DNA from 3 places in the Pseudoalteromonas sp. 2CM32C genome. Region 2 is predicted to be linked to each of the others. Evidence: predicted binding sites of a transcription regulator. Region 2 holds the regulator's gene; each other region holds the start of a gene.

Region 1 (7,929 bases), 430 kb from region 2:
AGGCATGGCTTATTTGGCTTTAGATACTGAGCTTTCGGAAAAACAGCGCGACTATGTTGAAAAAATTCATTATTCGGCAGAGTCTTTATTAGGAATAATTAATGATATTTTAGACTTTTCAAAGGTTGAAGCGGGTAAAATAGAGCTAGAACAAAAAGAATTCAATTTTAATACCTTCCTAGAAAATCTTGTAAATATTATTAGCACGCTAGCATCACAAAGAAAAATTGAAGTGGTGTTTGATATTGACCCCTTACTGCCTGACTTTTTTATTGGTGATGCATTAAGACTCAACCAAGTACTATTAAATCTGTTAAATAATGCACTTAAATTTTCAACACGGGGTAAGGTCATATTAGCTGTAAAACTAGTTCAGAAAGTAGATAGTTATTGCAGTGTTGCTTTTTCTATTTCAGATAACGGCATTGGGATGACCCAAACACAAGTTGACTCACTATTTAAACCTTTTACTCAGGCTGATGTATCGACAACCCGAAAGTTTGGTGGAACGGGACTTGGTTTGGTAATAAGCAAAACATTGGTCGAACTAATGCAGGGCGATATTACAGTAAACAGCAAATTAAATAAGGGAAGCTGCTTTAGTTTTACTATTCCACTCAATTATTCGACTAAGCAAAATGAGTTTGAAATATCACAAATTAGAGCCAAGCGAGCACTTGTTATTGAGAGTTCAGATAGTCAGTTAACATCATTACAAACGCTGCTTTTAGGTTTTGAAGTAAAATTTGACACTGTAAATAACATCAACCAAGTATTAGACCGGCTAGGCATGCCACATGATTACGATTTTATATTTATAGATTGGCGAACTTTAAATTTAAATCATGATAGTGCTGCGCAGTCTTTGCGCAATAAGCTTAAATTAAATGCAAAAAAGCTAATTGTAATAGCGCCTTGTGAAAATAAAGCGCTAAACGAAAGCCTACTAGGGTTTGGTAATAACACTTATAAAGTACTCATAAAACCAATAATTAAAAGTACTTTGCATAACGTACTTTTACAAATTATGCATATAAAAACACTAAAAAAACCAGAATCACAAGAGAGCTTAAATACACAAAACACACTACAAAAACTGCAAGGCATTCATATTTTATTGGTTGAAGATAACCCGCTCAATCAACAAGTAGCAACACAAATACTGCGTAAAAATGGCTTAATTGTTGATATTGCTAACGATGGCCTTGAGGCATTAGATGCGCTAAAACATAAAACTTACGATGGTGTGTTAATGGACTGCCAAATGCCTAGAATGGATGGTTATACGGCAGCCATAGAAATAAAAAAACAAGCAAAGTTTAAAAATTTACCCATTATTGCAATGACTGCTAATACAAGAGAAACGGATTTATTAAAGGCGCAAGACTGCGGTATGAATGGCTATATTTCAAAGCCCATTAAGGTTGAAAGTATGTTTGAAGTAATAGCAAAGTGGGTGTGTATTTAATTTTTTTGAGTTGTTTACTTAATAAGCTGGTGAGGTAAAAAAGGCAAGCATTAGCTTGCCAAGAAGGGTGTAAATTAGTTTAACTTTACGCTATTTGTTTCTCAGCTAGGTTGAGCTCCATAGTTGCTTTTAATAAACGGTATAGGTTAATTGATGCGTCAATTTCTTCTTTACGGTTTGTTAAGCTTTCAATGTTTAAACCCAGTGGCACGTCTAGGTGTGCACAGCTTTTTAAAATTGAATCGAGATTTTCGCGGCAAATACGCACCGATTCACTCAAGGTGTTGTCTGCGTCAAGCATGCGCCATTTGGTCGCCTCTGGTACTGAAATACCTAGCCATTGCATGAACTCTAGGGTTTTTTCACCGCCACATGGTGTAAACGTGAGTATAATACGTTTTGGTATAACGCCTTGTGCTTTGCAAGTACGCGCGTAACTTGTTATTAAATCAATAGTAGCTTGAGCATTATAAACCGCTTGCGATATAAAAAATTGGCAACCTTGTGTTGTTTTTTCTATTAAGCGCTCGTGTTCATTGCGCTTGCTTGCATGTCGCTCTGCAATGGTTACGCCTCCTAAAAAGAAGTCATCACTTTGCTCAGCTAATGTTTTATAAGCGTCAGGTAGGCTTAGTTTAATATCACCTTCCGACGATGGGCTACCCACTAAAACGACATTTTTTAAATCAAACTCGTTTTTAGTTTCATCTAGCCACTCTTTAAATTCAGCCTCACCGCGTTGCGCTACGCTTTTGTAGGTAATTACATCTAGGCGTGATAAGTCTTTTAGCAACTTACTGTACTCACGCGGATCAACCGTTTGTTTAAATGGAAACGGACGAGCCTGATTAGTACGGCTACTCTCATCTTGAATATCGTAAATTACAACACCGTCGTATTCAATTTCGTGTAAGCGGCCTAATAGTTTTTCTGCAATGGTTTTTAACTGCGCTTTATCAGTGCCTATTTTGGGTGGCGTTGTGCCAATAAGATAAACACCTTGATTAGTGTCCTCAATTTTCTCTTGAAGTGATAAAGCCATAATCCTCATTCCAGCTCAATGGTTGATAGATTTAATATAGCAGCCATTTAGACGTCTAGATAGATTTTTTAAGTGAAAGTTTTTCAAGCAACGTGAGGATTATTCATACAAAGGAGTTCCTAAATTAAGTGCATGACACAGTTGTTTACATAATAAAGCGACTGAGGGCTCTTATATTCATTGGCTTTGGGGCATAATTAGTAGTGAAATTGTAAATATTTTGACAACAACTTTGCTCAATTTACTAAAGGACAATTATGAAATTTAAATTATTAGCAACAAGCCTTGCGGTATCACTCGCTTTAACTGGCTGTGCAATGCAAAAAAATGAAACAACACAAGCAGCAAAACAAGAACAAATAAAAAAAACTGACGACCGTGTTTTTTCACAAGATTACTTAATTGAAGAGCTTGAGAATGGCTTACGTGTAATGGTTGTAAAAACGGATTACCCTGATGTCGTTTCGTTGCAAATACCCGTTTCTGTTGGCTCGCGTAATGAAGTAGAAGCGGGCAAGACCGGCTTTGCTCATTTTTTTGAACATATGGTATTTAAAGGCTCTAAAAAATTTCCGCAAGACGAATACACCGCCATATTCAAAAATGCAGGGGTTGATAACCGTGCATACACTACCAACGATTACACTAACTACCATTTAAACTTTTCAAAGCAGCACCTTGATAAAGTACTTGAGATTGAAGCTGATATTTTCCAAAACTTAACCTACACCGAAGAGCAATTTAGAACCGAAGCATTGACGGTAAAAGGTGAGTACTTAAAAAATAACGCCAGCCCGATTCGCAAGTTATTAAGTGCTGTGCGTGCAGAGGCTTTTGAAAAGCATACTTACAAACACACCACAATGGGCTTTTTTGAAGACATAGAAGCCATGCCAGACCAAATGGCTTACGGTAAAGAATTTTTTGATAAGTTTTATAAGCCAGAATATGTATCGCTAGTTATTGTGGGTGATGTTGACCCAAAAGCCACAATGGCAATGGTTAAAAAACACTGGGGTGGTTGGGAAAAAGGCAATTACGTTGCCGATATTAAAGCTGAGCCAAAACAGCAAGCTCCTAAATATTTGCATGAACAAAATAAAGCCTTGCCGGGGCATTGGCTATTGGTATCGTATAAAGGTGCTGCGTGGGAACCCGCTAAAAAAGACAGAGCTGCACTTGATTTAATCTCGCAGCTTTATTTTTCAAGTAACTCAGATTTATATCAAGAGCTCGTTGTTGATAAACAAATAGCGAGTCAAATGTTTACTTATAATCCAGAAACCAAAGATCCAGGCTTACTGCATGTATTTGTAAAAGTAGAAAACGCTGATGATTTAGCAAAAGCGCGTGATGCAATTAACCGCACTTATGCAAAAGCCAGAACAGAATTGGTCGATGCACAAAAATTAAGTGACTTAAAGTCTAACCTTAAATATGGCTTTATTAATGGTTTAGATTCTTCGCAAGCAATTGCATCAACGCTTGCAAGTTACATGCATTTTGAGCGCGACCCTGAGGTTATTAACCAGCTTTATAAGTCGGCCGACAACATCACCGCTGAGGATATTAAAGCGGTTGCTAATAAATACTTTGTAGATAATACGCGTACTACTGTAACTATGTCGGCACTTGATAAAGCACCGGGGTTTGCAGAAGAGGCGAGTTTAAGTGCAGTAGTTGCAAAACTTGAACAAGCCCCAGAGGCACCTGTATTTAAAGTGCTTGATAAAACCAATAGCTCGCCGCTGATTGATGTAAACTTTTTATTTAATACAGGGGCTGCTGCTGATCCTCAAGGTAAAAAAGGTGTAGCTGCGCTTACCGCCGCAATGCTTGCTCAAGGTGGGTCGCAAAGTACCAGCTACAAAGAAATTCAAAAAGCGCTTTATCCGCTTGCAGGTAGTTTTGGTTACCAGATTGACAAAGAAATGCTGTCGTTCCAAGGGCGTATTCATAAAGACAATGCTGAAACTTGGTATGCACTTGTAAGCGAACAATTACTTAATCCAGGCTTTAGAGACGATGACTTTAAACGCCTTAAAAAAGAAATGATCGACGGTATTAAGTCAGGATTAAAAGCATCTAACGATGAAGAGCTAGGCAAAGAAGTACTCTACAGCACGCTTTACAAAGGCCACCCATTTGAGAGCTACAACTACGGTGATATTTCTGATTTAGAAGCATTAACGCTTGATGATGTAAAAGCATTTTACAATTCAGAGCTTACTCAATCTAAACTAACACTGGGTTTAATTGGCGCCGTGCCAAAAGCGCTTAAAGCAAATATTATGAGCGATTTAGCAACCTTACCTAAAGGCGAGCAAAGCCGTTTAAGTATTCCTGATGCGCCAGAGCTTAAAGGCCATCATGCAACGATTGTAGAAAAATCAGCGCAATCGACGGCAGTGTCGTTTGGCTTCCCAATTGATACTATTCGCAGCAGCGAAGATTGGACTGCACTTTGGCTTGTGCGTTCGTACTTTGGTGAGCATCGTAGTTCTAACTCATATTTATATGAGCGAATTCGTCAAACGCGCGGTATGAACTACGGCGATTACGCATATATTGAATATTTCCCACGTGGTATGTTTCAAACTAAGCCTGATGCAAATTTAGGGCGTTCTGAGCAAATATTCCAAGTATGGTTGCGCCCACTTCGTTCTAACAACGACGCGCACTTTGCAACGCGTACCGCATTATTTGAGCTGGATAAGCTTATTAAAAACGGCTTAACAGAAAAAGACTTTGAGGCAACACGTAACTTTTTAATTAACTACGTGCCGCAGCTTGTAGCAAGTCAAAACCGCCAGCTAGGTTATGCACTTGATAGCGAATTTTATAACACAGAATCGTTTGTAAAATACGTAACAAGTAAACTTGAAAAGCTAACGCTTGCTGATGTGAATCGCGTGATTAAAGATAATCTACAAACAGATAACGTGCAGTACGTGTTTATTACCGGTGACGGTGAAGATATGAAAAAACGTTTAGTGTCAGAGCAAACATCGCCAATGGTTTACAACACAGAAAAACCAGCAGCGCTTGTTGCAGAGGATAAAGTTATTGCCGATTACGCATTAGCTATTCCGGCTAACAATATTGAAGTAGTGAAAGTTGACAGTGTTTTTAAATAAACCTTAAACAAAACGACTTGTAGATAATGAAAAGCCCCACGTTTGGGGCTTTTTTATAGCATTGAGCCAACGTTTATCCCTAACCCTAAAATTATTACTGCGCTTATTATGGCTATTAATGTGATATGGCCTCGTAATTCTTTTTCTTTACGTTCTGACATTTTTTAGCGCCTCAACTCATTATAAAAAATACAGTGATCATCCCCAATATAAAGCTGACTACTGACGATAGTGCTAAAATTGAGGTTATATTACGCGTGTTTAAAGCTGGACTAACATCGCAAGAGTTAGTGTTATCTTCAAGTTTAATTAATTCACCTTGGCGTACTTCCAATACAGCACATAAAGCCATTGTTGTTTCTTTTGATGCTGCACCTTCTTTCTCTACCCGTTGAATTGTTCGTAAACTAACATCGCAGGCGTCAGCAAGTTGCTGTTGAGTCCAATTTAACTGGCCTCTGAGTGATTTAACAGTTGTAGGATTTAATTGCACGTTAAAGCTTCCCTACAAATAGTTCAACAATGGTTGCAGTTGCATAGCCAAACACTGCACCGCCTAATGCGCAACCAGCAATAAAAAAGAAAGCCTTTTTAGGATCGTCAGGAAGACTGCATTGAATTTGTTTGGCAACGACTTTTGTATCTTTATAAAGTGTGCACTCCATTCGCCCTGTGAGTATGTTGAGCATGTTAAACTTTACTTGGTACTGTGAGTTCTCAAAATCAAAAGAGTGGGTGCTTGTGCAATTTACATTGCGCTTTTTACTAAATAAATCATCATTTATGTACACCTCTTCTTTACCAGTAAAGTAACTTCCAAAACAGGCTATTTGATTGTCGCCATCTTGAAAATAAAATTTATAGCCGAGTTTTTTAGTATTTAATATGTCGTTTTTCATCATCGTTATCCTTGTTGAGTTGATGATGCTAATTTAGCGTTTATTATTATTTTTTACGCCGTCATGAATATGCCAGTGAGCAGTTTGGCATATGACACTGTGTATGTCATGTGTGTTTAACTACTGATTTTAATATGTTTTATTTAATTTTCGTTCAGGTTTAAAATGAGTGGTGCTGTCGTATCATTTTTATTCTTTGATTGAGTAAATAATAAATTTAAAGAAAAGTACGCATTTATTTTTGTCAAAAAAACGCTAAGTACATATACTTTCAGACAATTATTCTTATAAGTCTGAAGGTAAGCGTGCTAGATGATAAATTATTTTTAAAGTTAGTTTTGGACACTATGCCAGAGCAGGTTGTTGTAATTAATAAAGAAGGAGAAATGGTTTTTATAAATAAAGGATGGCAAAACTTTGGTGAAGAAAATGACTGCTCATGCGGTGCTTGGGAAAAAGAAAATTATTTATTTACCTGTAAAAAAGCAGCAGACAATGGTGACGAAATAGGCGAAAGGGCATTGAAGGGAATTAATGCTGTTATTAATGCAGAGCAAGAAGCGTTTTACTTAGAATACCCATGCCATAGTGATGATGAAAAACGCTGGTTTATGATGCGCGTAGTACCATTTAAGTACATTACTGATTTTTATTATGTAATTACGCATCAAAATATTACAGAGCGAAAGCTCGCTGAAGAAGAAGTCCAGAAACTGGCCAATATTGATGGGCTGACTGATATATTTAATCGTGGTTATTTTGATAGCTTTTTAGAGCAAGAATGGAATAGGTGTAAGCGTTTAAACATGCCTCTTTCATTGGCATTAATTGATTTAGATGACTTTAAGCTACTTAACGACACTTATGGTCATCAACAAGGTGATGAGTGTTTAAAACAAGTTGCGGCAGTCCTTAAGCAATATACAAAAAGACCCAGTGATATTTGCGCACGTTTTGGCGGGGAGGAGTTTGTACTTGTTTATGGCAACACAAACGCTGAACAAGCAACAATAATTATTAATGCTATTGTAGAGCAGCTAAAGCAGCTTAATATTTGTAATGAGCTGTCATTACCAAGTAAAACACTTACTGTTAGTGTTGGGCTGGCAAGTGTTATTCCTTGTAACAGTTATAAAATACGAAATATGGTTAAAGAAGCCGATGACTTATTATACAAAGCAAAAACTGCGGGTAAAAATTTAGTATGTGCAGCCGATTTAACCGTGGTTGACTAAATTTTAAATACTTAGTTGTTAAATGTGCTTTGTTATACCTAATAACCAGAACAAATAACTAAGGCGTTAACACCTTGAGCTTTAAATCCGTTAGACTTAGCAAAAGGCTCTTTTTTATATCAATTTAAGGCAGTTCAGTATTATGCGT
Region 2 (7,929 bases):
TTGATCTAACTCGTGAACAATTTCTCTTGGGGTCATAGCAGACATAGCGGTTCCTATTATAATTCTTCAATAGTTTGGAAGTTGTTAGTAAATACGCAGATATCACCTGCAATAGTTAGGCTTTTTTCTACTATTTCACGAGCGCTTAAATCGGTGTTTTCTAATAACGCGGTTGCGGCCGATTGGGCAAAGTTACCACCACTACCAATGGCAATTAAGTCATTTTCTGGCTGAACGACGTCGCCGTTACCGGTGATAATTAAAGAGGCAGTTTCATCGGCTACAGCTAAAAGGGCTTCTAACTTTCTGAGTGCACGGTCACTACGCCAATCTTTCGCCATTTCAACAGCAGCTTTGGTGAGATTACCTTGATGCATTTCTAGTTTGCTTTCAAAACGTTCGAAAAGGGTGAAGGCATCAGCAGTACCGCCGGCAAAGCCTGCGATTACTTTGCCATTATAAAGACGTCGAACTTTACGGGCGTTACCCTTCATTACGGTATTACCCAATGAAACTTGGCCGTCGCCACCAATTACAACTTTGTTGTCGCGGCGTACACTTACAATAGTGGTCATGTTATTCCTCATCATCGAGTTGCAGGGGCAACTCGTTAAAAACGATTATGATGAGGTTATATGGGTGAATGGTTTATTTTCAAGTCCAGCCCCAAATTCCGCAGCCGACGACTTTGACACGCTTGAGTTTATTTTTATCACTTTCTGCTTGGCGCTTCGTTTTATAAGGCCCTAAACGTACTTTATACCAAATACCCGTTTCGCCTTTGGTTTCTCTTATTTCAGATATAAGACCAGCAAAGGCTATTTTAGCTTTTAACGATTCAGCCTGTTCATGAGTCCTGAACGAGCCGCATTGCATAACATAAGGACCTTTTTGTTCAATTTCTTTTACTTCTACTTGCACTTCATGGTTTCTGATTTCTTTTATAAATTCAGGCGCACGAGGAACGACCACTTCTATTTTTTCTTTTTCGGCTGGGTTAGTTTGTTTTTCAACAAGCTCGGGGTCGGCATTATTTTTAATAAACCATAATCCATAGGCAAAACCGCCCACAAGCAAAGCTGCAACAATTACCAAAAGATAAGGGAATGGCTTTTTAGCAGGTTCTTTTTTGGTGTTTTTTCTATTTTTTGGTTTTTTATTAATGTAATCGTGCTGTGCCATAGCGTTATTTTGGCCTTAACCTAAATCATATCTATAGGGTCTACATCTAAACTCCAGCGAACTTTTTGTGCAAGTTTACTGGTGCTTAAATAATCAACCATTTGCGCAAGATACTGATGTAATATGCGGCGATCTTGCGCTTGAATGTGCAATTGAAACCGATACATACCCGCAATTCTTTCTAATGGGGCAGGGATCGGACCGAGCAATTGTATACCAGATACCCCGTTAACTGGAACCAAATCTGTCAAAAAGTCGACGACTAGTTTAATACTTAGCCCTTGTGCTCTAACTATGGCCATATTAGTAATAGGCGGTAAGTCGGCGTCATCACGCTCGCTTAACGCAAAGCGTGCAAAATCTTGGTAACCATTATTGACCAAATCTTGTAAAAGAGGATGTTCTGGGAAATGTGTTTGTAATAACACCTGGCCAGGCTCTCCTGAGCGACCAGCACGTCCTGCTACTTGAGTCACTAACTGCGCTAAATGTTCCGTTGCTCTGAAGTCACAGGAATATAGGCCGCTGTCTACGTCTAAAATTATGACAAGGCTTACATCAGCAAAGTGATGACCTTTTGCAAGCATTTGCGTACCTACTAATATGCGCGCTCCACCTAAATTAATTTCGTCTAGGGCTTTTTCTAAACTGCCTTTACGACGAGTTGAATCGCGATCAATACGGGTTACTGGTGTATCAGGAAACTCGTTTGTTAAAAATTCTTCTATTTGTTCAGTCCCTTTACCATTAGGGAATATTTGCGTGCTCCCGCAATCTGGGCATTGATGAGGTACTTGATGTTGGTCGCCACAATGGTGGCAAATCATTTGACCAATCGCTTTATGGAACGTGGCACTAGTACTGCAACGGTTACATTCACTTAACCAACCACATTCATGGCAAATAAGTGTAGGTGAAAAACCACGACGATTTAAAAACACCATAACCTGTTTACCACGATTTAAATGTTGGCGCATAGTAGCAAGGCTTGCGTGAGCAATACCGGCCTGATCGGGCTGGCCTTTCATGTCGAGTAATTTAAATTGGTTATCGGTTGAGGTTTGAGCGCGCTCAGTCAGGCTTAATAGTTGGTACTTATTATTAATGGCTTTATGCAAGGTTTCGAGCGCTGGAGTAGCACTGCCGAGTATAAGTGGGATTTTATGCTGGAATGCACGATAAGCTGCTAAATCTCGAGCATGGTAACGAAGGGTATCTTGTTGTTTAAATGATGAGTCATGTTCCTCGTCAACTACAATCATACCGAGCTTTAAAAAGGGTAAAAAAATACTTGAGCGCGTACCTATTACAATAGCGCAACTCCCTTTTTCGCAAAAGCGCCATGTTTGTAGGCGTTCGTTATCGGTAAGTGCAGAATGCCATAACATGATGGGGGTATCTGGAAAGCGGCGACGAAAACGATTTACCGTTTGAGGGGTAAGGCCTATTTCGGGGACAAGTACTAAGGCTTGTTCACCTCGCTTTAATACTTCTTCAAGACATTGAAGATAGACTTCGGTTTTACCACTACCAGTAACCCCTTCTAATAAAAATGTGTTAAAGCCTTTACTTTGATTAATTGCAGTGCAAGCTACGGCTTGCTCCTTGTTCAGTGTAGGCTTACTACCTACTGTTGGTGCAGTACTTTGCCACTGATTATCATGTTCTATGGTTTGTGTAACAAGCGCTTTTGCAATAAGGCTATCGATAGTTTTTTTACTAAAGCCGAGTGCTTTGAGCTCGGTTAATGATGATTTACCTGACTGTGCAAGTTGCTTTAATAAGTTAAGTTGAGTTTTTGCTTTGAGTGACGGAAGTGTTGATCCTTTTTCTGTCAGCATAACCATATTGATACTGGTTTTATCCGGTGACTCACCTTGGCGCAGCGCACTAGGTAGCGCTATATGAATTGTTTCGCCGAGTGGGTAACAGTAATAGCGAGATGTAAAACTCAAAAGCGCAATGTGTTCAGATGATAAAATAGGCGCGTCATCAATGACTTCGATGATGGATTTTATTTTGTTTTCGGGGACGTCGGTCATGCTTTTAATAGCTAAAACAACGGCGACTTTTTTTTGGTTACCAAAAGGCACCAACACACGCATACCCGGTTTAAGTGGTGATGCCATGCCATCGAGTTGCTTATCTACTTTATAATCAAAGGTGCGCGGTAAGGGGACTTTTATAGCGACTTCAGCAAAACACATAGCAACTCAACTCATAAAATTAATGATGTAATGTACTAAAAATAACGTTAAAAACCTACTAGCAAATATTGCTTGCTTAAGTGTCTGCCTACTTTTTTAGCAAAACAGTTAATAATAGCTTGTGTGTTTGATGGTAGTTGGATAAAATCCGCGACCAACAAATTTGTTTTAACGACGTATGGTGCCAGACTTCGGGTTTGGAGAGCGATGCGGCCTTAACTAGAGGTTTCTATGAAAGAAGGTATTCACCCTAAGTACGAAGTAATTTCTGCAACTTGTTCATGCGGCAATAAATTCGAAACAAGCTCTACTTTATGTAAAGACATTCACCTTGACGTATGTTCAGCGTGTCACCCTTTTTACACTGGTAAGCAAAAAGTTTTAGACACTGGCGGACGTGTTGATCGTTTCAACAAGCGTTTCGGTGCACTTGGTAGCAAGAAGTAATTTTTGCTGTCTTGTTAAATTAAGCACCTTAGGGTGCTTTTTTTATGCTTTTAGTTTAGTTATACCAATTTAATCGTAATAACGTTTCGATTTAAAAAGTTAAGTGTTACACGAACGGCGTCAATATTTTTTAATATAGGACAACTAAATAACAAATTATTTAGCTTATTGCTCGATTTTCATATTTCCCTGCTATGCATAACTATTTCCTGTTCTTATTCTGAATATGCATAAACCTTTACAGACAAACCGCAAATTATTCTCTATATTTTTAATTAGTTCATTTTTTAACTAAGTAGTTAAATGTAGCTAACGTGAAGTTATATGTTTTTAAAGTATGTGAATAAGCCTATTTTTGCTTATTTTTATAGTACTTTATTAAGATGTTTTATAAAAAATAATGAAAGAACAAATGTGCCTTTAGAATCCGTTATTGGATGAATTTTTATTTATAAAGTGTCGATATAATTTACAAAAGTTATTGAAAAACCTCTTAAAATTAATCGAACTAGCATATAACAGGATAGACCTGATATTGCTTGGAATTTAAAAATAATAAGGGTATCGTAGCCTAAACTTCACCTCTCACTTTTACTTTAATTGCAGGATACAATCGCGTTATGTCAGACTTTCGTGAACAAGCACTACACTATCATTCGCATCCCGTTCCAGGAAAAATTAGCATTGAACTAACAAAGCCTGCTGAAACGGTAAAAGATCTCGCATTAGCATATAGCCCAGGAGTTGCAGAACCCGTACGTGAAATCGCTGCAGATCCTGCAAACGCTTATAAATACACAGGCAAAGGGAATATGGTTGCGGTTATCACTAATGGTACTGCAATTTTAGGCTTAGGTAATTTAGGCCCACTTGCTTCAAAACCTGTAATGGAAGGTAAGGCGTTACTGTTTAAGCGATTTGCTGGCCTTGATTCTATTGATATCGAAGTGAAACACCGCACTACTGAAGACTTTATTAATACAGTTGCTAATATTGCCGACACGTTTGGCGGAATTAACCTTGAAGATATTAAGGCGCCAGAGTGTTTTGAAATAGAAAAAGCATTGATTGAGCGTTGCAGTATTCCGATATTTCATGATGATCAGCACGGTACAGCCATTGTAACTGCTGCGGGTATGTTGAACGCGCTTGAGGTGCAAGGCAAGTCTATCGAAAATGCGACCATTGTGTGTTTGGGTGCTGGTGCTGCTGCGGTTGCTTGTATGGAGCTGTTAATTAAGTGTGGTGCTTTGCGCGAGCACATTTATATGCTTGACCGTAAAGGTGTTATTCATACTCGTCGTGATGACTTAAATGAATACAAAAAACTTTTTGCTAACAATACAGACAAGCGCACGTTGCAAGATGTTATTGAAGATGCAGATGTATTTGTTGGTGTATCGGGGCCTAATCTATTAGCTGCCGATGATTTAAAATTAATGGCAGAAAAACCAGTTGTGTTTGCTTGTTCAAACCCAGATCCAGAAATTGATCCTGCACTGGCTCATTCTGCTCGAAACGATCTAATTATGGCAACGGGTCGATCAGATTACCCTAACCAAGTTAATAATGTACTGTGTTTTCCGTTTATATTCCGCGGTGCTCTTGATGTACGCGCCAGTGCAATAAATGATGAAATGAAAATTGCAGCTGTAGAAGCGATTAGAAGTATTGCCAAAGAGCCTGTACCTGCTGAAGTACTGACGGCTGCGGGTGTTGATAAGCTGGAGTTTGGTGATAAGTATATTATTCCAAAACCAATGGATCCTCGTTTATTACCACGCATTGCAAAAGCGGTTGCAATAGCTGCTGTAGAGTCAGGTGTTGCACAAATTGATTTACCAGAAAACTATATGGAATAACGACTAAGTTGTAATTTAGACACAAAAAAACCTCAATTAATTGAGGTTTTTTTGTGTCTAAATTACGTTTAGTCTTCGTTTAAAACAGGCACTTCTAGCCCCATTTCTTGCATTATTTTTTTTACTTCTTCAGGCACTTTTTCGGCGTTGTCTTTACGTAAGTCGTCGTCGTTAGGCAAAGGTTGACCGGTAAATGCATGTAAAAATGCTTCACAAAGTAATTCACTATTTGTTGCATGACGTAAGTTATTAATTTGACGACGCGTGCGTTCGTCCGTTAATACCTTTAATACATTTAGTGGGATTGAAACGGTAATTTTTTTTACTTGTTCTGATTTTTTCCCGTGTTCTGCGTATGGGTGAATATACTCACCATTCCATTTAGCCATAAGATGTATCGTCGCCTCAGATTAATAATTGCTCATATGCACTACAATACATATGAATATGCGTGAAATTCTATCGATTTAAAAAAGATAGTCAAATACTAGTTGTTTAGCCATCTGGAGCTTTAAATGTTTTGACATCTTTAATAAGATAAATTACTCTTTTAGACGTCTAAACATCCAAATTAAATAGGTGACGAATATGAGCGAAAAAAATAAAGCAACCATTGCAGTGAGAAGTGGTGTTGAAGCAGACAAACATCATGGCGCAGTTGTCGCACCTATTTACTTATCAACCACCTATTCGTTTGCCGACTTTGATACAAAGCGTCAATACGATTACGGGCGAAGTGGTAACCCCAATCGTGATATTTTAGCTGAAACCTTGGCTGAGCTTGAAGGTGGCGCACGCGGTATTATTACTGCCACGGGTATGTCTGCCGTTCATTTGGCTACGCAAATCCTGAATCATGACGATACGTTAGTGATCCCACATGATTGTTACGGCGGAAGCTATCGTTTATTTACTTCACTGCAAAAGCGCGGTTTGCTCAAGCTAGAAGTTTTAGATTTAACACAAGCACAAAGTTTAGATAAAATTTTAGCAATTAAGCCTAAGCTAATTTGGATAGAAACACCAAGTAACCCATTACTACGCTTAACTGATATTAAAGCAATAACCGATGTTGCTAAACAGTGCGGTGCTTTAGTCGCTGCCGATAACACATTTTTATCACCAGCATTACAAAACCCTATTAAATTTGGTGTTGATATAGTTGTACATTCCACCACCAAGTACATTAATGGTCATTCAGATGTAGTGGGCGGTGCGGTGATTGCCGCTTCACAAGAGCTGGGCGATGAACTGGGATGGTGGGCAAATAATATAGGTATTACAGGTGCGCCATTTGATAGTTATTTAACATTGCGCGGGTTGCGAACACTAAATGTGCGTTTAAAGCAGCATCAAGAAAACGCATTAGCGATTGCTAAATACCTAGAAAAGTCGGAATTTGTTCGCCAAGTTTATTACCCTGGTCTTGAATCACACCCACAGCATGAATTAGCCAAAGCGCAGCAACTAGGCTTTGGTGGCATGGTGAGTTTTGATATTAAAGGAGACGTAAACGATGCTGCGGCGTTTTTAACCAGCTTACGTGACTTTAGCTTGGCAGAGTCTTTGGGCGGAGTAGAGAGCTTAATATGCCATCCTGCAACCATGACCCATGCTGGCATGGAGCCTAAAGCACGTCTTGAAGCGGGAGTGGGCGATACACTTATTCGAGTTTCAGTAGGTATAGAAGATATAAACGACTTATTAGCTGATTTAGAGCGCGTGTTTCAGCTTGTAAAGCCAGGCAGTAAAGCAAATTTAAACAAAGGAGCTGGCGGTGACATTAAATTAAGTGCCGCTCATCCAGCGCTTTGGTGAACAATATGACACAAACAGTACATAAATTTGGTGGTTCAAGCCTTAGTTCGGCTCAGCGGTATGAGCGGGTTGCGAGTATTATTTTAGAGCATACTCAGCCGGGCGATTGTGTTGTTGTATCTGCGGCGGGAAAAACAACCGATACTTTGGTGAAGTTATGGCAAAGCTATCAGCAACAAGATACGCATGTCGTTGCTGATATATTGCTGCAATTAAATAATCATCAAACTGATTTAATCACACAGTTACTCCATGCAGATCTTAAGCGAACTGCTTTAACGCGTTTGCATAGTGAACTAACAGCGATTAGTGAATTGATAAAAAACCAAGGCTTGAAAGAGGCTCCCTTGCTTGCTCATGGTGAGGTCTGGTCTGCACGTTTATTGGCGCTTTACCTTACGCAATTAAATATT
Region 3 (7,929 bases), 460 kb from region 2:
TTCACGGGTAAGTGCAGCACCACCGCCTTTAATCATTTCGTTTTGAGCGTTAATTTCATCAGCGCCGTCGATATAAACATCGAGTGCATCGATATCGTTTAGCTCAAACACTTCAATACCGAGCTCTTTTAAACGCGCTGTAGAAGCTTCAGAGCTTGATACAGCACCTACTAAAGTGTCTTTAACTGTGCCAAGGGCATCAATAAAGTGATTAACGGTTGAGCCTGTGCCTACACCTACTATCGTGTTTTCTTTTACAAACTCGAGTGCAGCCCATGCTGCTGCTTTTTTTAATTCGTCTTGTGTCATTATTTTGTGCTCATGTATGTCAAACGTGTGCTGCAAGTATGCGAATAATCACATCACCAGCAGTAATTTTTGTTCGGTGTTATTATGGTTTTAAGCGGTACGTCCCAAGACTCTATTGGCAATACATCAACTTTTTGGCACTCATGTGCAAGGCCTATAAGTCGTGGTTTTTGCCAGTTTTCATCGTGTAAACGAGCCAGTGTTCTATCGTAAAACCCACCTCCCATTCCTAAGCGATTACCTTGATTATCAAATGCAACTAATGGCATAAGTAAGTAGTCCAGCTCGGGTAAAGGGCATATTTGACTGCAATTTAGCTTAGGTTCAAAGATACCATAGCGATTTGCCTTCATGGGTGAGTTTTTCTCATAGCGCTGAAACAGCAAAGTGGCGCCATTAAATGGGTGTATTACTGGTAGGTAAATAACGTGATTTAAGTTCCATAATTCTTTAATTAACAAGGAGGTATCAAGCTCTCCGTCGTTACTTAAATAAATGGCGATGTGTTGGTTTTTAGCTGTTTTTTTTGTTTTTAAGTATTGAATAAAATTCATACTTAAAGATTGAAATGCTAAATTTTGCTGTTCATTAGACAAATTATTACGTAATTCGCGAATAGATTTTCTTATTTGGGCGCGTGAATCGCTCATTTTTCAAACTTACCAACTAATTAAAAAGCAAATAAAGCAGGAAACGCCAAGTACACCGCAAGTATAATAAGCAACGTAACAACCGTAGCTATTAACGAATAAAGCAATGCATTACTGCGTTTTTTAGGCTGAGTTATTAGTTCCTCGTCCAGTAATAGCTCTTCGTCTTGCCATTCGTCTTCATCTACTTCAGGGTTTTTTGTTTGGTTTTCAGGTAGGCGCTGCTCAAGGTCTTCGAGTTTTTCTTCTAGCCTGATTAAACTGCTGGTTATGTAGTCTAATGCGTCAAAAATACGCTCATCTCGCTGGCTATCACTTACCGTTTGAGTGGTTTTTTCAGTATTTGTCGATACAGCTTGAAGCTTACTTTTAATACCCATTCCAACAAGTAGCTTAGCTTGTTTTAATGCTTTGTTTTTATCGCTAGGCGCAAATAAAGGCTTACCTTTAAAAAATAAGGCTACTTTTTCTTCTGAGATCTTTAGTTTTGCCGCCAGTGTTGTACACGCTGTTTTTGAGTCAACGTTATCAGCGAGTCCAGCAAATATAACGCGAAAGTTATCGGTCATTTAAATATCCCTAAAGCTTTATAATTAAATGAGTATATACCTAAAGTATAAAAAAGTTCGAGGACCAATTAATAGTTATTTTTTAAACTATGAATTAGCGTTGCGTTACATAATTGCTAGCTATAAAAAAGGCCCTTAAAAGGGCCGTTTTTTTGCTTTAGTCTTAAAGACCCGCTGCTGCTCGAAGTGCGTCAGCTTTATCTGTGCGTTCCCATGGGAATTCGTCACGGCCAAAGTGGCCGTAAGCTGCAGTAGGAAGGTAGATAGGGCGCTCTAAATCAAGCATTTGAATTAAGCCGTAAGGGCGTAGGTCAAAATGTTCACGAATTAATTCGATTAAACGTGCTTCTTCTAATTTACCAGTACCAAACGTTTCAACACTAATAGAAGTTGGCTCTGCAACACCTATTGCGTAAGATACTTGTAATTCACACTTATCAGCAAGGCCAGCAGCCACTACGTTTTTAGCCACGTAACGTGCAGCGTATGCAGCTGAGCGGTCAACTTTTGATGGATCTTTACCAGAGAAAGCACCACCACCGTGACGTGCCATACCACCGTATGTATCAACAATGATTTTACGTCCTGTTAAACCACAGTCACCCATTGGACCACCAATTACAAAGCGGCCTGTTGGGTTAATAAAAAACTTAGTTGCGCTTGTGATTAGTTCAGCAGGAAGTACTGGCTTGATGATGGTTTCCATCACAGCTTCTACTAAATCGTTTTGAGAGATGTCTTCGCTGTGCTGAGTTGACAAAACAACCGCATCAATACCTACTGGCTTACCGTTTTCGTATGCAAAAGTAACTTGAGATTTTGCATCTGGGCGTAACCAGTTAAGCTCGCCGCTTTTACGTACTTGTGCTTGACGTTGAACTAAACGGTGAGAATACGTGATAGGTGCAGGCATTAACACTTCAGTTTCGTTACATGCGTAACCAAACATTAAACCTTGGTCGCCAGCGCCTTGTTCTTCTGGGCTAGTACGGTCAACACCTTGGTTAATGTCTGGAGACTGTTTACCAATGGTGTTCAAAATTGCACACGAGTCAGCATCAAAACCCATATCTGAGTGAGTGTAGCCAATTTCACGTACTGTTTTACGCGTAATCTCTTCTATATCAACCCATGCGCTAGTAGTGATTTCACCACCAACCATAACCATACCTGTTTTCACGTATGTTTCGCACGCAACGCGGGCATGAGAGTCTTGCTCTAGGATAGCATCAAGAACCGCATCAGAGATTTGGTCGGCGATTTTATCCGGATGACCTTCAGAAACAGATTCAGAAGTAAATAAATGTTTTGCCATTGTAATTATGCTCACAAATATTGCGCTTCACAAACGTCGGTATTAGCGCTAAAAAATTAAGGGGCGTATTTTATCTAAAACGAAACACCTTGCATAGTGTTTTTACGCCTAGACGTCTAAATTAAATTAGTTATGACATTATGGTCTTAAAAAATATTCATAATACCTCATTTTTATAGGGTTTTTAATTGCACACAGCCCCCACAATAAGTAAGAATGGTCGCAATAAAAGTGCTCTTGTAACTTGAGTACATAAACGAACACATAAATACCCGCGCAAATACATATATAAGGTAGGAGAATTCATGCCATCTCGCAAAGAACTTGCAAATGCTATTCGCGTCTTGTCAATGGACGCAGTACAAAAGGCCAAATCTGGTCACCCTGGAGCCCCTATGGGCATGGCTGATATCGCAGAAGTATTATGGCGCGATTATCTAAAACATAATCCATCAAATCCAGAGTGGGCAGACCGAGATCGATTTATACTGTCAAACGGCCACGGTTCAATGCTTATCTATTCTTTATTGCACTTAAGTGGTTATGATTTACCGTTGGACGAAATTAAAAACTTCCGTCAAATGCACTCTAAAACACCAGGCCACCCAGAATACGGTTATGCGCCAGGTATCGAGACCACTACGGGCCCACTAGGCCAAGGGATCACAAATGCGGTAGGCATGGCAATTGCTGAAAAAGCGCTTGCGGCACAATTTAACCGTGAAGGTCACGACATTGTTGATCACCATACCTATGCATTCATGGGCGACGGTTGTTTAATGGAAGGCATTTCGCATGAAGCCTGTTCGCTTGCCGGCACATTAGGCCTAGGCAAGCTGGTTGCTTTTTGGGATGACAACGGCATTTCTATTGATGGTGAAGTTGAAGGTTGGTTTAGCGATGACACACCAGCACGTTTTAAAGCGTACGGCTGGCACGTAATTAGTGACGTTGATGGCCACGACAGCGATGCAGTAAGTGCTGCAATTAGCGAAGCAAAAAGCGTGACTGATAAACCAACACTAATTTGTTGTAAAACAATTATTGGTTACGGTTCACCGAATAAATCGGGTAGCCACGACTGTCACGGTGCACCACTTGGCGATGACGAAATTAAAGCATCGCGTGAGTTTTTAGGTTGGACGGGCGATGCATTTGAAATCCCTGAAGACATTTACGCACAGTGGGATGGAAAAGCTAAAGGCCAAGAGCTTGAATCAAGCTGGGACGAAAAGTTTGCAGCCTATGCAAAAGCATTCCCAGAGCTTGCAGCTGAGTACAAACGCCGTACAAATTCAGATTTACCTGCCGATTGGGCTGAAAAGTCACAAGCGTATATTGAGCAGTTACAAGCAAACCCGGCAAATCCAGCATCTCGTAAAGCGTCACAAAATGCATTAAATGCATTTGGTCCATTATTACCAGAATTTATGGGTGGCTCTGCCGATTTAGCAGGTTCAAACTTAACAATTTGGGAAGGCTCTAAAGGCCTAACGGCGGACGATGCAAGTGGTAACTACGTTTACTACGGTGTGCGTGAGTTTGGTATGTCGGCAATTATGAACGGTATTGCACTTCATAAAGGCTTTATTCCTTACGGTGCAACATTCTTAATGTTTATGGAATACGCACGCAACGCGGTTCGTATGGCTGCATTAATGAAGCAACCAAGTATTTTTGTATACACGCACGATTCAATTGGTTTAGGTGAAGATGGTCCAACTCACCAACCAGTAGAGCAAATTGCCAGCATGCGTTTAACGCCTAACCTTTATAACTGGCGCCCGTGTGACCAAGTTGAGTCAGCAATTGCATGGCAACAAGCTATTGAACGTAAAGACGGTCCTACATCGTTAATATTCACACGCCAAGGTCTTGAGCAACAGGCGCGTGACGCACAACAGCTAAGCGACGTCAAAAAGGGTGGTTACATCCTTAGCTGTGACGGCAACCCAGAGCTAATTATTATTGCAACCGGTTCTGAGGTGCAATTAGCACAAGATTCAGCTACTGAATTACGCAGCCAAGGTAAAAAGGTACGTGTTGTATCTATGCCATGTACTGATGCATTTGAAGATCAATCGCCTGAGTACAAAGAAAGCGTATTACCAGCAAGCGTTTCACGTCGCGTAGCGGTAGAGGCAGGTATTGCTGATTACTGGTACAAGTATGTAGGCCTAAATGGCGCCGTAGTCGGTATGACCACCTTTGGTGAGTCTGCACCAGCTAACGAGTTGTTTGAGCACTTTGGCTTTACGGTTGAAAACATTGTAAGTAAAGCAAACGCACTTTTTTAATCGTTTTTGATTAAATAAGTTAAGTAACTTAAAAACCCGCTAATGTGCGGGTTTTTTTATGCCCATATATGAAACAACTCCATCTTATACCAATCCGCTTAATTAAGTGATCTATTTTGAGGATAGATAAACGTGTTGATAGCTAGGCAAAAAATTCGTTATTTAGTTGTTCTAAATGAGGATTTTTTAACGCAGATAGCGACACTTTTAGACCCTAAAAATGATTAAGCATTATTGCGAATTGGTATTAAGCGTTACTGCTTTTCTTGCAAGAAAGTAAGCTATCAGGCAAGGTAGTGCGATAAAATTTATAAATAAAGATCTTTAAATTAATAGCAGGAGCTAAAATGTCTCAGTTTGAAAATGTAAGCGTAGTTAAAAAGGCCAACGTGTATTTTGACGGTAAAGTGTCAAGCCGTACGGTTGTATTTAGCGATGGAACTACCAAAACATTAGGCTTTATGCAGCCAGGTGAATTTGTATTCGATACCAGTAAAAAAGAACTCATGGAGCTTTTAGGTGGCCAGTGGGATATTTTATTACCAGGCGAGAGTGAGTGGAAAACATTTAATGCGGGCGAGTCATTTAATGTAGACGCTAACGTAAGCTTTAAAGTAAAAGTAAGTGATTTTGCCGACTACTGTTGCTCATACACAGATTAATAGCTAGCACAGCTAGACGTCTGAAAGCCCATGATTTATGGGCTTTGCATAAACTTTGCGCAACACATGATTTAAATCACCAAAAACCGCAAATAAACCTCAAATATCTCTCTTTTTTCCTTGTGTTAATCTAAATAGCCCCCAATACTATTTATGAGGTAACAAATAAAAGGATACCCTATGAAAATTAATCTTTCTGGTCACCATGTTGAAGTTACTGACTCTATTAGAGAGCACATCAACGAAAAATTTTCTAAAATTGAGAGCCACTTTCCATCACTTATTTCTCTCGATATGATCTTGTCTAAAGAGCATCATAAAATCCAAGCCGAAATTAGCACTAATTACGAAGGTGCGCGAATATCAGTAAAAGGGGAAAACGAAGTAATGTACCCAGCTATTGCAAGCGCAGCTAAAAAACTCGATGCAGCACTAAAACATCGAAAAGGGCAAATAAAAGCAAATTTACACGAAAAGCCTGTAAGTACAACGCCAGAAATAGCGCACGAAATCATCCAAGAGATGGAACTAAAATAATTTTTAGTCCCAAAGCACTATAAAAAAGAGCCTTATGGCTCTTTTTTATTGCCTTTAATTTAGGTAAGTTATGCAGCCTTCGGTGTTATTAATTGTGAAAATTAATAACCAGAGTGAATAACACACATAATTTGAGAAATTAATGCAGCAAACACACACTTCTTGGAAATCTCACGTAGGCGCACTAGGCCCTGGTATTTTAATGGCAACCGCAGCAATTGGTGGGTCTCACTTAGTTGCATCTACTCAGGCTGGCGCGCTATTTGGCTGGCAACTATTTTGGTTAATACTGGCTGTTAACGTATTAAAATATCCGTTTTTTCGCTTTGGTATGGAATACACCTTAGCCACTAAAAACAGTTTAGTAGAAGGCTATAAAAACAAAGGCCCGGTGTATTTTTATAGTTTTATTGGCTTGAACATACTGGCAGCAGTTGTTAATACCGCAGGGGTATTACTACTTACCGCCAGCTTACTGCATTACGCACTGCCTGCAGTGATAGAGGTAACCCTGCTATGTTGGATATTGCTCGGTGTGTGCTTAGCCATATTATTGTTAGGGCACTTTAAAGCGCTCGACAGCGTTGCTAAAGGCATTATGGGGTTATTAACACTCGCTACTGTTATTGCGCTGGTTATCGCGTTTAGTAATGGCCCAATGGCGCCAGCTGACTATGTTGGCCCCTCACCCTACGAGCTGGCTATGCTGAGCTTTATGGTCGCGTTAATGGGTTGGATGCCAGCACCCATAGAAATATCAGCCCTTAGTTCGCTGTGGCTTAAAGAAAAGCAAGCCCAGCAAGCGGTCACTAAAAGCCAAGGCTTGTTTGATTTTAACGTAGGCTATTGGTTAACAGCGTGCTTAGCATTGGTATTTTTTAGCTTAGGTGTGCTGGTGCAATACGGGCAAAGCAGCAGTATTGAGCTTGGCGGTGTTGCCTTTGCTAAACAGCTCATAGACATGTACGCACTCACTATTGGTGAGTGGGCAAGGCCGCTGGTATCAGCTATTGCTTTTTTATGTATGTTTGGCACTACACTCACCGTGCTTGACGGCTACGCCCGCACACTTAACGAATCGCATAAACTACTTGGCTTTGGGCAATCAAAGCACAGCCTAAACATTTGGTTAATACTACAAGCGCTTGCTGGTATAGCGGTTATTTTATTTTTTAAATCGGCCCTGGGGCCAATGCTTACTTTTGCCATGACACTTGCTTTTGTCACTACCCCCGTTTTTGCATGGCTTAACTTTAGCCTAGTGCGCTCAGAGCCTGCCATTAAACACAGCGTATTATTGCGCAGCTTAACGTGGTTAGGCTTAGTGTACTTAGTTGGTTTTGCTGTTGCGTTTGTGGTGTGGAAGCTAGCAGCCTAAATATAGCTATTTACTTTAGGGCTTTAATTAAAGCCCTAAAGCATTAAATTCAAGGGTTAAACGAGGCATAAATGGATATAAGAACAGGCGAGCTTTCAAACCCCCACGTTATAAAGTTACTACAAGCGCATCATAACGATATGCTAAAACACTCACCTGCTGAGAGCGTACATGCACTGGATGTAACTAAACTTACTCAGCCCAATATAACC

What was found. Region 2 encodes MetJ, which represses methionine synthesis genes. Its sites were predicted from a motif close to TAGACGTCTAGACGTCTA; they were not measured.
Positions count from the first base shown of each region.
Region 1: a site for MetJ is predicted at 2,551-2,568, ahead of MTF67_RS01670 (methylenetetrahydrofolate reductase). Genes of this name have one in related genera too.
Region 3: a site for MetJ is predicted at 2,945-2,962, ahead of metK (methionine adenosyltransferase). Genes of this name have one in related genera too.

Region 1 is NZ_JALNTI010000001.1:353,285-361,213, reverse strand. It holds gene MTF67_RS01675 (response regulator) at 1-1,468, shown strand, start outside; gene MTF67_RS01670 (methylenetetrahydrofolate reductase) at 1,554-2,510, opposite strand; gene MTF67_RS01665 (pitrilysin family protein) at 2,768-5,647, shown strand; gene MTF67_RS01660 (helix-turn-helix transcriptional regulator) at 5,820-6,140, opposite strand; gene MTF67_RS01655 (hypothetical protein) at 6,142-6,549, opposite strand; gene MTF67_RS01650 (sensor domain-containing diguanylate cyclase) at 6,852-7,781, shown strand; gene cysE (serine O-acetyltransferase) at 7,924-7,929, shown strand, end outside.
Region 2 is NZ_JALNTI010000001.1:781,604-789,532, reverse strand. It holds gene hslU (HslU--HslV peptidase ATPase subunit) at 1-45, opposite strand, end outside; gene hslV (ATP-dependent protease subunit HslV) at 57-575, opposite strand; gene MTF67_RS03650 (SPOR domain-containing protein) at 655-1,182, opposite strand; gene priA (primosomal protein N') at 1,203-3,389, opposite strand; gene rpmE (50S ribosomal protein L31) at 3,621-3,836, shown strand; gene MTF67_RS03635 (malic enzyme-like NAD(P)-binding protein) at 4,457-5,698, shown strand; gene metJ (met regulon transcriptional regulator MetJ) at 5,767-6,087, opposite strand; gene metB (cystathionine gamma-synthase) at 6,287-7,516, shown strand; gene metL (bifunctional aspartate kinase/homoserine dehydrogenase II) at 7,522-7,929, shown strand, end outside.
Region 3 is NZ_JALNTI010000001.1:321,249-329,177, reverse strand. It holds gene rpiA (ribose-5-phosphate isomerase RpiA) at 1-309, opposite strand, end outside; gene MTF67_RS01545 (5-formyltetrahydrofolate cyclo-ligase) at 363-959, opposite strand; gene MTF67_RS01540 (hypothetical protein) at 980-1,528, opposite strand; gene metK (methionine adenosyltransferase) at 1,692-2,843, opposite strand; gene tkt (transketolase) at 3,149-5,140, shown strand; gene MTF67_RS01525 (pyrimidine/purine nucleoside phosphorylase) at 5,488-5,802, shown strand; gene raiA (ribosome-associated translation inhibitor RaiA) at 5,983-6,339, shown strand; gene MTF67_RS01515 (divalent metal cation transporter) at 6,482-7,717, shown strand; gene MTF67_RS01510 (GNAT family N-acetyltransferase) at 7,789-7,929, shown strand, end outside.